One region of the Staphylococcus sp. 231237_7MaSpsaltlick genome, then DNA from elsewhere that is predicted to be linked to it. Evidence: riboswitches for the same ligand, from Rfam matches in the RefSeq annotation. Region 1 holds a riboswitch; the other holds the start of a gene.
The links. Region 1 has a riboswitch for S-adenosylmethionine ahead of metK (methionine adenosyltransferase). Riboswitches for the same ligand answer to the same signal wherever they lie in the genome.

Region 1 (7,684 bases):
CCCAGTAAATGAATTGTTATAAAAACGCATTTACTAGGTTCTTTTTAATATTAATATTTCTAAATTTAAATGGTTTATTCGCCAGTAAATTCTAATGGATTTGGTCCAATACGTTTATCTTCATTTAACTGGTCTAATTTTTCAATTTGCTCTGCAGTCAATTTAAAGTCAAAGACATTTAAGTTTTCTTCAATTCTAGATGGCGTCACAGATTTTGGTATAACAACGACACCATGGTCTATATTCCATCTAATAACTACTTGAGCTGGCGTTTTACCAATTTCTGTGGCAACTTGTTGCACTGTCTCATCTTCTAAGATTTGTGCATTCATTAATGGTGACCATGACTCAGCATGGATATTTTGAACTTCTAGATAGTTTCTTAATTTTTGTTGCACTAAGTATGGGTGAAATTCAACTTGATTAATCACTGGTTTAATTGAAACTTGAGCTAATAGTGCATCCAAATGACTTGGTTCAAAGTTACTAACACCGATATTTTTAACTTTATTATCTTTATATAAATCTTCCATACCTTGCCATGTATCAATCATTAACGCTTCATCAGTACCTGGCCAATGCATAAGATACAAATCTAAATAGTCTAATCCTAATTTTTTTAAACTTGTTGCATAAGCATCTGCAACATTGTCTCTACCATAATCTGCTAACCATAATTTCGAAGTAATAAACAGTTCACTACGGTCAATACCAGTAGATTCTAACGCTTCAGCAATACCTTCGCCAACTTTTTCTTCATTTTCATAAATCATAGCTGTATCAATATGGCGATATCCACTCTCTATAGCATGTTTTACTGCTTCTTTACATTGATCGCTATTATCTACTCTAAATGTACCTAATCCTAGTATCGGCATTTCATTGCCATTGTAAAACGTAATATTTTCCAATGTTCATATCCCCTTTTTCACTTTACTTATCTTACATGATATACAATTTCGTAAGTCATATAAATCAAAAAGCTTCATAACCAAATAAATTAGCTATTTATTACGTTAATCACTAATATGTATTGCACATATTTACTACTTCCAAACTTTAATTTATCATGTTTTCTCAGTTCGCTTTCCTAGCATGTCATCTCACCATTGGTCTTTACCTACCATTGTTCACTTAGGCGTCTCGCCAGATACTCCACATGATGATGTATTTTTAAATCAACACCTTCAAATTAAATTTATCTACACTACAATTAATTACACGGAAATTATTATTTTCCGTTATCTACAAATAATACGCACCAAATTTAAATATAAAAAAGAGAGCTAATCAGCGATGGATTAGCTCTCTTTTATTTGAGAATGGGTAATTTAAATCCCATCCTCTCTATTCATTTCAAAAAATTGATTACGTTACTTTAGCAATGATATTAATTAAAAGATTCGATTTCATCCATAATGCGTTGTAAATCTTCGACAGTGTATTGAATACGACCATGGAAGACAAACTTATTAAAGAATTCATCCAATTGTTCTGGACCAACAAGCACTTTAGAATTTGAACTTTGTGCATAGTTTGTGATTGTAACAGCACCTTCATTCTTCGGATTAAAGTACAAGATAGTCGTCGGTGTGAATTTCAAGTTCAATTCTGTTTGAATATCGCCTGCTAACTTTTCAATATCATTAATATGCTCAGTATAATTAACAAAATTCAATGATTTCTTATCATCATTTTGATCTAATACTAATGTTTGAGCCTTTTGCTTATCAAGATCTAATGTATCAAAGACTTGCTCAATCATTGGTTGATCTTTGAATTGATTAGAACTGATGCCATTATAGACATGACCTTTTAACAATTGGGAATCAATTATATATAACCCTGTACGTGTTAATACTAAATGACTGATATGTTGCACATCACTAAATTCATTTCGTGGTAAAAAGATATTTGCCATAATATGCATATCTTCAGGTCTAATTCGCTTTTCATTTACTAAGCGTTCCCGAATACCAATCAATCTCATATCTGTTACGTACTCACTATGATTTTTTGAGAAAAGTTTCAGTGCATCAATTTCTCTATCTTTAGTATTGACTGTCGCATCATATTCTTCTTTTTGTTTTGTAACAGTCTTTTTATTTTCGATTCTTTCTTTTTCTAATTCTTCTTCGTGTGTTTCTTTTAACTTTTGTTCTTTAGATTGATATTGCTCTTCAATCTTTTTCTGTGCTTTCTTCTTACTGTTTAAAGCAGCAATAAATAAAATCAAACAAATAATTGCTACGATAATTGCCACGATTAAACCAATTTCTAAAGGTCCCAATGAGTTCATAACAATAACGCTCCTTTATGTGATCAGTAACTTTATTATAATGGAAATCATCTGTTTATTCGAGTGTAAACTCTACACTTAAGGCAATTTATTATGCTTGTACAGAATCTTTCAATAAGTTGACTTTATCAAGTTTCTCCCATGGTAACAACACATCCGTACGACCAAAATGACCATATGCTGCAGTTTGTTTATAAATAGGATGTTTTAAATCTAACATTTTTATAATTCCTGCCGGTCTTAAATCAAAGTGAGTTCTAACCGCTTCAACTAACACACTTTCATTCACTTTGCCTGTACCAAATGTATCGATTGATATAGAAACTGGCTCTGCAACACCAATTGCGTAAGCAAGTTGCACTTCACATTTATCAGCTAAGCCTGCTGCAACAATGTTCTTAGCTACATAACGTGCTGCATATGCTGCTGAACGGTCAACTTTTGTAGGATCCTTACCACTAAAGCATCCACCACCATGGCGTGCATATCCGCCATACGTATCTACAATAATCTTACGACCTGTTAAGCCCGCATCTCCTTGAGGTCCACCAATTACAAATCGACCAGTAGGATTGATGTAGAATTTTGTTTGTTCATCTAGTAAATCTTTTTGAACTGTTGGATAAATAACGTGCTCTTTAATATCATTTTGAATTTGTTCTAATTCAATATCTTCAGCATGTTGCGTAGAAACTACAATTGTGTCAATACGGCTTGGTTTATCATGTTCATCATATTCAACAGTTACTTGCACTTTACCATCTGGGCGAAGATAGTCTAATATGCCATCTTTCCTTACATCTGATAAACGTTTAGATAATTGATGAGATAAGAAAATTGGCAATGGCATATAAGTATCTGTTTCATTTGTTGCATAGCCGAACATTAAGCCTTGGTCTCCGGCACCTGTAGCCTCTATTTCAGCCTCAGATAAATCATCGCGATATTCTAATGCAGTATCCACACCTTGAGCGATGTCAGGTGATTGTTCGTCTATCGCTGTTAATACTGCCATTGTTTGACTATCATAACCAAATTTAGCACGCGTATAGCCAATCTCTTTAATTGTCTCTCTTACTACCTTAGGAATATCAACATAAGTAGTTGTTGATATTTCACCTGAAATTAACGCCATACCAGTCGTAACTGTCGTTTCACAAGCTACTCGTGCATTTGGGTCATCCTTTAATATTTCATCTAAAATCGCATCTGAAACTTGGTCGGCAATTTTATCTGGATGTCCTTCTGTTACAGATTCTGATGTGAATAATCTTCTATTGTAAGTCATAATTTGCTCCTTTAGTTTTAAATTACGAATATTCTCTATACTGTGAGCTCATTAAAAAAGGGCCCTTTCACTATATTAAATAGAGAGAAGGCCCTAATACGTCCATTCGCTCTTATCGTTCAGACGGTATTTGTCTGCAAACGGTTTGGCACCTTTCTTCGTATTAAGAAGAGGTTGCTGGGCTTCATTGGGTCCATGTCCCTCCGCCTCTCAGGATAAGAGAATCCGTTAATCACTATAGTACCGAAGTTAAGTAATAATGTCAATTTAACATTTATTAATATAAATTTTAAATTCCCTTTAAAATGATGTGTACTAATAAATCATATGTGTTATACTTTTTAATTGTAAAGGCTTACAATACAAATAACTTTGGAGGGATTGAGTATGGCTGTAGATACATACACATACACTAATAAAATCGAAAACATTTTGGGCAAAACGTCATCATTATTCCAACTTTCTACAACACAATTGTATAACAAGATTTTAAATAATGGTGAGGGTGAATTAACAGAACTTGGAGCAATTAATGCAAAGACTGGTAAATATACTGGACGTTCACCTAAAGACAAATTCATCGTGACAGAACCATCTTATAGAGATTCTATCGATTGGGGCAATATCAACCAACCTATCGAAGAGGAAACATTTTTAAAATTATATGACAAAGTTCTTGAATACCTAGATCAAAAGGACGAACTTTATGTCTTTAATGGTTATGCAGGTAGTGACGAAGAATCACAGTTAAAGTTAACAGTAATCAATGAACTTGCTTGGCATAATTTATTCGCCCAAAACATGTTTATACGTCCAAAATCTAAAGAAGAAGCACAAGAAATTAAAGCTAATTTCACAATCGTGTCAGCGCCACATTTTAAAGCTAATCCAGAAGTAGATGGTACAAATTCTGAAACATTTATCATTACTTCATTTAAACACAAAGTTATTTTAATCGGTGGTACTGAATATGCAGGTGAAATGAAGAAAGGTATTTTCTCTGTAATGAATTACCTGTTGCCGAAAGATAATATTATGAGTATGCATTGCTCTGCTAACGTCGGCGAAAAAGGCGATGTTGCACTATTCTTCGGTCTTTCAGGAACAGGTAAAACAACGTTATCCGCAGATCCTACACGTAAATTAATTGGTGATGATGAGCACGGATGGAATGACAATGGAATCTTCAATATTGAAGGTGGTTGTTATGCAAAAGCAATTAACCTTTCATATAAAAAGGAACCACAAATTTACGACGCTATCCAGTATGGAACAATTTTAGAAAACGTTGTCGTTGATGAAGACGGTGATGTAGATTTCGATGATAATAAATACACAGAGAATACACGTGCTGCATACCCTATCAATCATATTGATAACATTGTAACACCATCAAAAGCTGCACATCCTAATACAATTATTTTCCTAACTGCAGATGCATTTGGTGTATTACCTCCAATTTCCAAATTATCTAAAGATCAAGCAATGTATCATTTCTTAAGTGGTTTCACTGCTAAATTAGCAGGTACTGAACGTGGCGTTACAGAACCTGAACCATCATTCTCAACATGCTTCGGCTCACCTTTCTTGCCATTAAATGCAAAGGTATATGCAGATTTACTAGGAGACCTAATCGATAAACATGATGTTGATGTCTATCTCGTGAACACTGGTTGGACTGGTGGTAAATATGGTGTTGGTAGAAGAATCAGCTTAAACTATACTAGACAAATGGTAAACCAAGCCATTACCGGTAAACTTAAAGATGCTGAATACATTAAAGATGATATGTTCGGATTAAATATTCCAATTCATGTCGAAGATGTACCTCAAACATTATTAAATCCAATTAACGCTTGGAGCAAATCAGATGAGTACAAAGCGCAAGCTCAAGATTTAATCGACCGCTTCAAACGTAATTTTGAAAAGTTTGGTGAAGAAGTATCTGACCTAGCAAAAAATGGTGGATTTAAATAATACCAAAAAAGACCGTGTGCCTAACACACGGTCTTTTTTATATTAATTAACAAAAATATATATTTTTTTAAACATTCAGGCTATTATATTCCAACTCATTGTAGAAGACGCTTATATTACATGTAGTGTTGCTGAATACAATCATTTTCAACATCCGTCATCCACTGCTTAACAGCGTTTAATGCATATTTAATTGCAGGAGGTCTTGGTACATGACCTTCATCCATTTGATAAAATGTACGAAATGTCACGTTTCTTTCAGACAATTTACATTCTAAATGATATGCTTGATGTATACCTACTTGTTTATCCTTGCCACCATGCACAATGAAGATGGGCGGACACTCTGAGTTTATTGATGTCAATGCATCTCGCTTAGCATAAGCCGCATAATCTTTCTTTGGATGACCAATCATTCTGCGTAACATTCCTCTTAAATCAACACGTTCTTCATACATTAAATGTATATTCGACACGCCACCCCAAATGATAAAGCTTGAAACTGGCAATGCTTGGAAAGTTAATAAACCTTGTAAGCCACCCCTAGAAAAACCAATCATATGTATTGCAGCATCGGGATACATGTCATGTAATATTCGAACAGCAACACATACATCATCCAAATCACTACCATAAAATTCATCTTTACCTTCACTACCATTATTGCCACGATAATAAGGGCCAAATACTAAAGTGTGCGCATCAGAAAATTGCATCAAACGTCCTGTACGAACCATCCCTACCTGTCCTTTACCTCCGCGCAAATATATAACTATGCGTTTCACAGTACGTGTTGGTCGCATCATCAGACCACGAACCTTTAAATTATCAACCAAGTACGTAACCTCTTCAAATATATGATCTAAACTCTCGACTGGCATGCGCTTATGATTTATAAAAGCCAATTTCCATCACTCTTTCTAAGCATTGTAAAATTGCTGCATCTTTCAATAAATAGCTCTTTTTGTTGCTCGGTACTTCTGAAACATCATTAAAGCATAAAGGACCGTGCGTTTCATAATAATTTAACTGTTGCTCTAAGACATCTACGGTGACCATAAACACATCTTTTGTAAATCTTTTACCGCAAGTTCTTTCTACATAATATTGGGCAATATAATGAAATGTTTCTCCAACAGCACCAGTTTCTTCAAACAATTCCCTTTTTGCAGCAACTAAACTGGTTTCCCCAGGTTCAACCTTGCCTCCCGGAAATTCAATACCTCTTACTTTATGTTGTGTGAATAATAATTTCCCTTGATAGTTCGGAATGATTAGAACGTGTTCACCGTCAGGAATATCTGAATCGTCTTTATACGTTAAATATACATTATCATTTTCTTTATCTTTAAACTTCACGCTCATCACTCTTCCTCTTTCTATGTTAAACTAACAATGCTATGATTTTAGTTGGAGGCTAATTATATGAAAAAAATTTTCCTTGGACTCATTTATATTTATCAACATTATATTTCACCCGTGACACCAGCAACGTGTAGATTCTATCCTACTTGTTCTGAATACACACGCGAAGCAATCGTTGTTTATGGTCCATTTAAAGGTACATGGCTAGGAATCAAACGCATACTGAAATGCCATCCACTGCATAAAGGCGGATTCGATCCAGTTCCGTTAAAGAAGAATAAGTCAACTAAAGATTAATATATACGTTTAAGTCTTGATGTCAGTACTGTTGGAGGTTCAAATTGAATAGAACCTCCTTTTAATATGCCTGAATTTGCAACTACATCTTGCTCAAAATAATATCCAGCTGGTGTAATATCACTTGGGAAGTCTGCCCATTGAGCAACCATCGCTGTAAAATAGCGACTTAATCCATATTCATACATGCCACCTATAACCACTTTACCACCATATTGTTTAATAACATCAATTAATTCGATTACGCGATCAATACCACCTAACCTAAACGGTTTGACAATGATAACCTCGACATTATATCTATGTAACGCATCTATTATATTTGCTTTCGATGTCGCTTTTTCATCAATCGCTACAGTGGGAATCGTATTAGTGTCATATGCCATTAATTGGTCCAACGTTGCAAATGGTTCCTCCAAATAAAGTATGTCCGCTTCACTTAAAATCTGCAATTTATC
Region 2 (7,684 bases), on a different contig from region 1:
TCGATTTACACACATGCAGATGTCAAAACAGTCGGAGACTTAGGTGATATTAAACGTACATTACCACATTTCCTTTTACCAGATGTACCTTACACCTTTGAAACTTTGAAAATCATATTACCTTATTCATTATCTATGGCTATTGTTGGACTTGTTGAGAGCTTACTGACAGCTCGTATTGTTGACTTAGCGACTGATACGTATAGTAATAAAAATCAAGAATCACGCGGACAAGGTATCGCAAACTTTATAACAGGCTTTTTTGGTTCTATGGGCGGTTGTGCCATGATAGGCCAATCCGTTATTAATGTACGTTCTGGTGCTACAACGCGTCTGTCTACCTTTACTGCCGGAGTATTTTTAATCATTTTAATTATTGTCTTTGGTGATTGGGTAGTACAAATTCCAATGCCTATTCTCGCTGCAATCATGGTTATGGTTTCAGTTGGAACATTTGATTGGAAATCTTTCAAATTTATCAAACGTGCACCTCGTACAGATGCCTTTGTAATGATCTTAACAGTCGCGATTGTATTGTTGACTAACAATTTAGCTTTAGGCGTCATTGTCGGAGTCATTGTTAGTGCATTATGCTTTGCCACTAAAATATCTAAGGTTAAAGTTGAACAAGAGACACATGAACAAACCATTTATTATAAAATTTCAGGTCAAATCTTCTTTGTATCAATAGATACAATGATGAATCAATTAGACTTAGATTTGAAACATCAGACGATATATTTAGATTTCCAACAAGCACACTTATGGGATGATTCTGCAGTTAATGCCATTGATACACTCGTTGAAAATTATAATAAAAAGCACAATACCGTTTATGTTCAACATTTAAATAAGGATAGTAAAAAAATAGTTACTGAACTTACAGAAATTAATCATCAACATTTATTATAAGCCGTTATTTCACACAAAAGCCAATGCGCATGTATTTACTGCGCATTGGCTTTTTTTAAATCTTAATCATTGACATATATACGGGTAGGGGGTATATTGTAGATGAATGATTTGCACTACTACCGGATATTAGTGTTCCAAGATACATAAATTAAAAAGGGAGGTTTATATTATGTCACAACAAAAAACAACGACCTATGATATTACAGGGATGACTTGTGCAGCTTGTGCAAATCGTATCGAGAAGAACTTAAATAAACTCAATGATGTTACTGCAAATGTTAATGTAACGACAGAGAAAGCAACCGTAACATACGACCCACAAAGCACTTCTGAAACACAAATTACTGAAAGCATTGAAAAAACTGGTTATGGCGTGTCTACTGAGCACACTGATTTAGATATTATCGGGATGACGTGTGCAGCCTGTTCAAATCGTATCGAAAAGGTATTAAATCGTATGGATGGCATAAGTAACGCAAGTATTAATCTCACTACAGAAAGTGGTGCTATCGACTATAACCCTAACACTGTTACGGTCGATGATATAATAAGCAGAATACAACAGATTGGTTATGATGCACAGTCTAAACAAGATGAAACACAAAAAGCATCTAGAAAGGAACAAGAATTAAAGGTAAAAAGATTCAAACTGATTATTTCAGCTATCCTAACTGCTCCTTTATTACTAACAATGTTCGTTCATTTATTCGGCATTCCTTTACCACATATTATAATGAATCCTTGGTTCCAGTTCGTCTTTGCAACACCTGTCCAATTCATTATTGGATGGCAATTTTATGTTGGTGCCTATAAAAATCTTAAAAACAAATCAGCAAATATGGATGTACTTGTTGCTTTAGGTACAAGCGCTGCTTATTTTTATAGTATCTATGAAATGATTAAATGGTTAATTCAACCACAAATCACTCCTCATCTTTATTTTGAAACAAGTGCAGTATTAATCACACTAATATTATTAGGTAAGTATTTAGAGACACGCGCTAAAGCACAGACAACAAATGCATTAAGTCAATTAGTCAACTTACAAGCTAAAGAAGCACGAATCATCAGAGATAACACAACAATCATGGTACCTTTAAACGAAGTCAAAGTTGGCGATTATTTAGTTATCAAGCCAGGAGAAAAGATACCCGTTGACGGTACAATAATTAAAGGAACAACATCAATCGACGAATCTATGCTGACTGGTGAATCAATTCCAATTGAAAAGAATGTGAATGATACAGTCATAGGTGCAACGATGAATAAACATGGTTCCATTACTATTGCAGCAACAAGAATCGGCAAGGATACGGCTTTATCGAATATTATTCAAACTGTAGAAGCTGCCCAAAGTTCTAAAGCGCCTATCCAACGACTCGCAGATATTATATCTGGTTACTTTGTACCAATTGTTGTAGCCATTGCTTTACTCACATTTATTTTTTGGATTACACTTGTACAACCTGGTGAATTTGAACCTGCGCTCGTTGCTGCTATTGCAGTATTAGTCATCGCCTGCCCCTGTGCATTAGGTCTTGCTACTCCTACTTCTATAATGGTAGGAACTGGTAAAGCTGCTGAACATGGCATCTTATTTAAAGGCGGAGAGCATATTGAACGAACACATGAAATTGATACTGTAGTCTTAGATAAAACTGGGACAATTACAAATGGTCAACCAGTAGTTACTGCATTCAATGGTAATAACGAGACGCTACAATTACTTGCATCTGCAGAAAATGGATCCGAACATCCTTTAGCCGATGCTATAGTGAAACATGCTGTTAATAACGATATTAAATTGTTAGAGCCTGAACACTTCACTTCTATACCTGGCAGAGGTATTTCAGCTATCATTCATAATCGTCATATCTTAGCAGGTAATCAACAATTAATGACAGAATATAATATTGATACAACTGAGCAGATAGAACAATTGCAACGCTACGAGACAGCTGGTCATACTGCTATGTTTGTAGCTGTCGACAATCAAATTAATGGCATAATTGCCGTTGCAGATACTGTGAAATCAAATGCACGAGAAGCAATTCAAGCATTGCATGATTTAGGCATCAACGTCGTCATGTTAACAGGCGACAATGAACGTACAGCTCATGCTATTGCCAAACAAGCAAATATAGATACCGTTATTGCGGAAGTATTACCGGAAGAAAAGGCAGCAAAAATTGCAGAAATTCAACAAACAAATCAGCATAAAGTAGCTATGGTAGGAGATGGTGTAAATGATGCACCTGCTCTAGTACAAGCAGATATAGGTATTGCAATAGGTACAGGTACCGAAGTTGCTATTGAAGCAGCAGATGTTACTATCCTCGGAGGCAATTTATTGTTAATACCTAAAGCCATAAAGGCAAGTAAATATACTATCCGTAATATCCGTCAAAATCTATTTTGGGCATTGGGTTATAATGTAGCAGGTATTCCTATTGCTGCATTAGGATTATTAGCTCCTTGGATTGCTGGCGCAGCAATGGCATTAAGTTCAGTCAGTGTAGTGACAAATGCTTTACGTTTAAAAAGAATGAAACTATAGTTAACCCTATACAAAAATTTATAAGGAGGTGAATGTTATGGCTAAAGAAATCATTGCAGTAGAAGGTATGAGTTGTGATCATTGTAAACAAGCTGTTGAAGGAGCACTAACAAATCTAGATGGTGTTACAACTGCTGAAGTAAACCTTGAAGCTGGAAATGTCACAGTCGATTACGATCAAACACAAGTTACAACAGATAACATGAAAGAGGCTATTGAAGACCAAGGATATGATGTAAAATAGTACAATCATAGAGGCTCATATCATCAAAGTGCGTTGATGATATGAGCCTCTATTTTATTATAATCAATTTACACGTAATGATGTATCTCCTGTTTGTAATACCTCCATAGTTGCATCTAAAGCATCAACTATTAAATTTTCAACAGCAGCATCCGTATAGAAAGCAATATGCGGAGATAAAATAACATCTTTACGTTCAATAAGTGAACGTAATAATTCATCTTCTAATATTACACCACGTTGATCACTAGGAAATAGACCCTTTTCAGCCTCATATGTATCTAATGCTGCCCCTTTGATAATACCTTTATCAATAGCTTCAATTAAAGCACGGGTATTCACGACCGACCCACGAGCGCAATTTATAAATACTGAACCTTCTTTAAAACTATTAAATAATGATTCATCAAATAAATAATGATTTTCATCACTTGCTGGCACGTGCACCGTAACAATATCAGCTACTTCCACTATTTCTTTAATTGTATCTTTATAGTTCACGATAGATTGTAATTGTTCATTTTTCACAATATCATACGCAATTACCTTAGCACCAAAACCATTTGCAAATATTTTCGCAACAACACTACCAATACGTCCTGTACCAATCACTGCTACTGTTAAATCCTTAATAGAGCGCGATAAGATGGCAGGTTGCCAGCGAAAATCTTGTTCTGCGGTCTTTTGCTGAATATCATTAAAGTTTCTCACCAAATTTAATGCTTGGGACACAGTATACTCTGCAATTGACTCAGGTGAATATGAAGGTACGTTTGAAATGATTAAATTATATTTATTCGCCAATTCAAAATCATAACAATCATATCCCGCACTTCTTTGGGCAATTTGTTTTATTCCAAACTCATTCAATTTTTTGTAAACCACTTCAGGCAGAGGGATTTGTTGTGATACAGACACACCATCAAAGCCTCGCACACTATCTACTGTGGATTCAGTCAATAATTGACTATCTAAATCTACAGATACTTTATGTTGTGCTGACCACGCTTCAATATAAGGAATATCTTCCTCTCTTACACCAAACAATTTAATTTTTGTCATCGCAAACACTTCTTTCTTTATGATATAAAGCACTTAATGATTGTAAACGATTAGCTGCTTCTAAGAGTTGTGCATCGTTCAATGCTAGTGAAATCCTGACATAATTACGCCCATGTTCGCCAAATGGGATGCCAGGAGCTACTAAAATAGATTGCTCCTCTAATAAATACTTAACAAATTGCTCACCATCATAACCTTCCGGAGTAGCTAACCATAAAAATATACCACCCTTCATTGGTTCAAATGGAATGTGTTTTTCAGTCAATTTTGCTTCAAAAAGATCTCTCCTGCGTTTAAAGGTAGCACTTTGTTCCTCTAAAAATGTATCATAATGATTTAAAGCGTATGTTGCAGCATCTTGTAACGCACCAAACATGCCTGCATGTGTATGTGTTTGGAATTTTTTGAGCGCCTGAATCACTTCTTTATTACCTACTGCAAAACCAACTCTAAATCCTGACATATTATAGCCCTTAGATAGTGAAAATATTTCAATCGCTACATCTTTGGCTTGTGGTGATTGCAATATACTCGGATTTTTATGATCAAAACCAAAGGCACTATATGCAAAATCATGAACAATTTTAGTTTTTGTCCCTTTAAAACGCTGTATAGCTTCATCAAATACATTTTGTGTCGCAACGGATCCCGTCGGATTATTTGGATAAGTTAAATAAATCAATTTAGTATTATCTAAGACTGACTGTGCCACCTTATCCCATTCAGGTAAATAATCCGGAGAATTCAATACCAGTGGTACCGGAATTGCATCAGCCAATTTTACGCCAGCTAAATAATCTGTATATCCTGGGTCAGGCAACAACACACTTTCTCCTGGATTAACAATACACTGTGGTAAATTAACTAAACCATTTTTCGTTCCATATAAAATACATACTTCATCTTCTTTATCTAACGCTACTTGATATTGACGTTGATAGAAATCAACTATCGCTTGTTTAAAGGTAACTTTTCCATGAAATGCACCATATTTTTGGTTCTCTGGTATATGTATTGCTTTACTAAAACAATCTAAAATGCCCTCAGGTGTTTCTCCATCAGGTATACCCACTGCCATATTAATTAATGGCAAGGGGCCATGTTCTACTTTTTGTCCCATTGTCTTGCCAAAATAGCTGTCAGGTATCTGTGATAATCTTTCTGACATTACCATAAAACTGCCCTCCTTAAATAAAAAACTATATACCGAAGTTCAGCGGCATATAGTCATATCATATGTCACCTATCTCTCAAGACAAATACTGCTTGTTGGATTTAGCACAGTACGTCAATCACGTCTGTTGCTGAAGTATCATCGGGCCAATTCCCTCAACTTCTCTAGATAAGTTGCTTCATATTAAATTACTAATTATTTTATCAGAATATTCAAACTTGTCAATGCAATAAAAAAGAACGACTCTAATGAGTCGCTCTATATATAGTGTTGAATCATTTAATTGTTTAATTAAATCTTACCACCAGTTGTTAGCTGCACGGAAAGCTAATGCATTATCGATTGAACCATAACGTTGTTTAGCATAGTTAATCATACCTTGAGTTTGAGTAGCAACTGAACCAGTTCCCCAAGATTCTTTAGTTTGACCTAAACCTCTGTATCCTAATTCGTTAACAGCATTTGGGTTACCGCTTGACTCAGGTAATACGATAGTATTCCACATAGCTTCAGTACCACCAGCAGCTAAGAATTGAGCTTTAACTGACCCACCAGTTGAAGCAGCTTGTGTTTTTGCAGCTTCGTATGTTTTAGTTGCAGTGCTTGTTTGAGCAGTTTGAACGTTTGAGTTTGAAGAAGCTTTAGGAGCTTCAACTGCTTGAACTTCTACATTGCTTGATTGTTGTTGTGAACTTACTTCGTTAGATGATTTTTCGTTAGTGTTTGTAGATGCTTGTGCACTTACATCTTGTTGAGCTGAGTTTGATGAAACGTTTGTAGATGCACTTTGTGAACCTGCAACGTCATAGCTCCAAGACCATGATTGACCATCTGAATCAAATTTATATTCGAATCCGCCTAATACGAAGTCATAGTGGTAAGCACCAGCGTGTAATGGTTTTTCGTTTAATTCTGAAGCATTGTTTTGAGCTAATTCTGCTAAGTGTGCTTTGTCGATGTTTTGCTCAGAAGCGTGCGCTTGATTTTGATCTGCTTGAGTTGCGTATCCAGTTACACCTAATGCTACTGCTAAAGATGATGCTAAAATTGTTTTCTTCATAATAAAAAAATCCTCCAAATTTAATTCTTTTCTAAAAGTAAATTATATTTTCGTTAATAAAATTATCGTATCTGCTAATATTGTTTAAAATTTATGTCTAATTTTTTGACCACAAATAATATACCATAAATTTCTCGTTTTTATATTACATGTGTATAACAAAACTTTACAAAAACAAGCTCATTATGTAACATTGCAATCTTTTTGTTTTGTTTTGTTACGCATAAACTATCAAAGATAACGCTAACATTTAGAGTAAAATGTTGTGATAACAGTGTAATTTACTACTTTTTTCACATTACGACTATTTTCTGAATTATTACAAGTATCCTTTCTGTAATATTTTTGTAACAATATAAACCGTTAAAAAATATATTTATTGGGGCAAAACTTGTAATTTTTGTTTTTTCTGAAAATTCAATCGCTAACTATCTATTACTTTCATGACGGTATTCAACTTTAACTTTACCGAAAAAATCGTCTACAGCTTTTATTATTCCTGTAGACGACTCAATTAAATGTTAACTTTATTAAGCTGTATTTTAAATTATTTTCATTATGCTAAGAATTTAAAAATATCTCGATCATATAATTTCAATACTTTCATATAGAAGGTATTAATAATATAACCAATTGTAAATGGCACTACAAAAAATGCAATAAATACCATCA

Region 2: it holds a riboswitch for S-adenosylmethionine, as region 1 does, so the genes downstream of both, ACF91D_RS10200 (aminotransferase class I/II-fold pyridoxal phosphate-dependent enzyme) here and metK (methionine adenosyltransferase) in region 1, are expected to answer to the same signal.

What each region holds. Positions count from the first base shown of each region.
Region 1 is NZ_JBICNX010000029.1:923-8,606, forward strand. It holds gene ACF91D_RS26455 (aldo/keto reductase) at 75-911, opposite strand; gene ACF91D_RS26460 (NERD domain-containing protein) at 1,391-2,299, opposite strand; gene metK (methionine adenosyltransferase) at 2,391-3,587, opposite strand; SAM riboswitch class I at 3,697-3,809, opposite strand; gene pckA (phosphoenolpyruvate carboxykinase (ATP)) at 3,975-5,564, shown strand; gene ACF91D_RS26475 (alpha/beta hydrolase family protein) at 5,681-6,469, opposite strand; gene ytkD (RNA deprotection pyrophosphohydrolase) at 6,450-6,929, opposite strand; gene yidD (membrane protein insertion efficiency factor YidD) at 6,990-7,226, shown strand; gene menC (o-succinylbenzoate synthase) at 7,223-7,684, opposite strand, start outside.
Region 2 is NZ_JBICNX010000004.1:381,168-388,851, reverse strand. It holds gene ACF91D_RS10220 (SulP family inorganic anion transporter) at 1-912, shown strand, start outside; gene ACF91D_RS10215 (heavy metal translocating P-type ATPase) at 1,085-3,472, shown strand; gene copZ (copper chaperone CopZ) at 3,510-3,716, shown strand; gene ACF91D_RS10205 (D-lactate dehydrogenase) at 3,780-4,778, opposite strand; gene ACF91D_RS10200 (aminotransferase class I/II-fold pyridoxal phosphate-dependent enzyme) at 4,765-5,952, opposite strand; SAM riboswitch class I at 6,019-6,127, opposite strand; gene ACF91D_RS10195 (aggregation-promoting factor C-terminal-like domain-containing protein) at 6,251-7,012, opposite strand; gene ACF91D_RS10190 (PTS sugar transporter subunit IIC) at 7,569-7,684, opposite strand, start outside.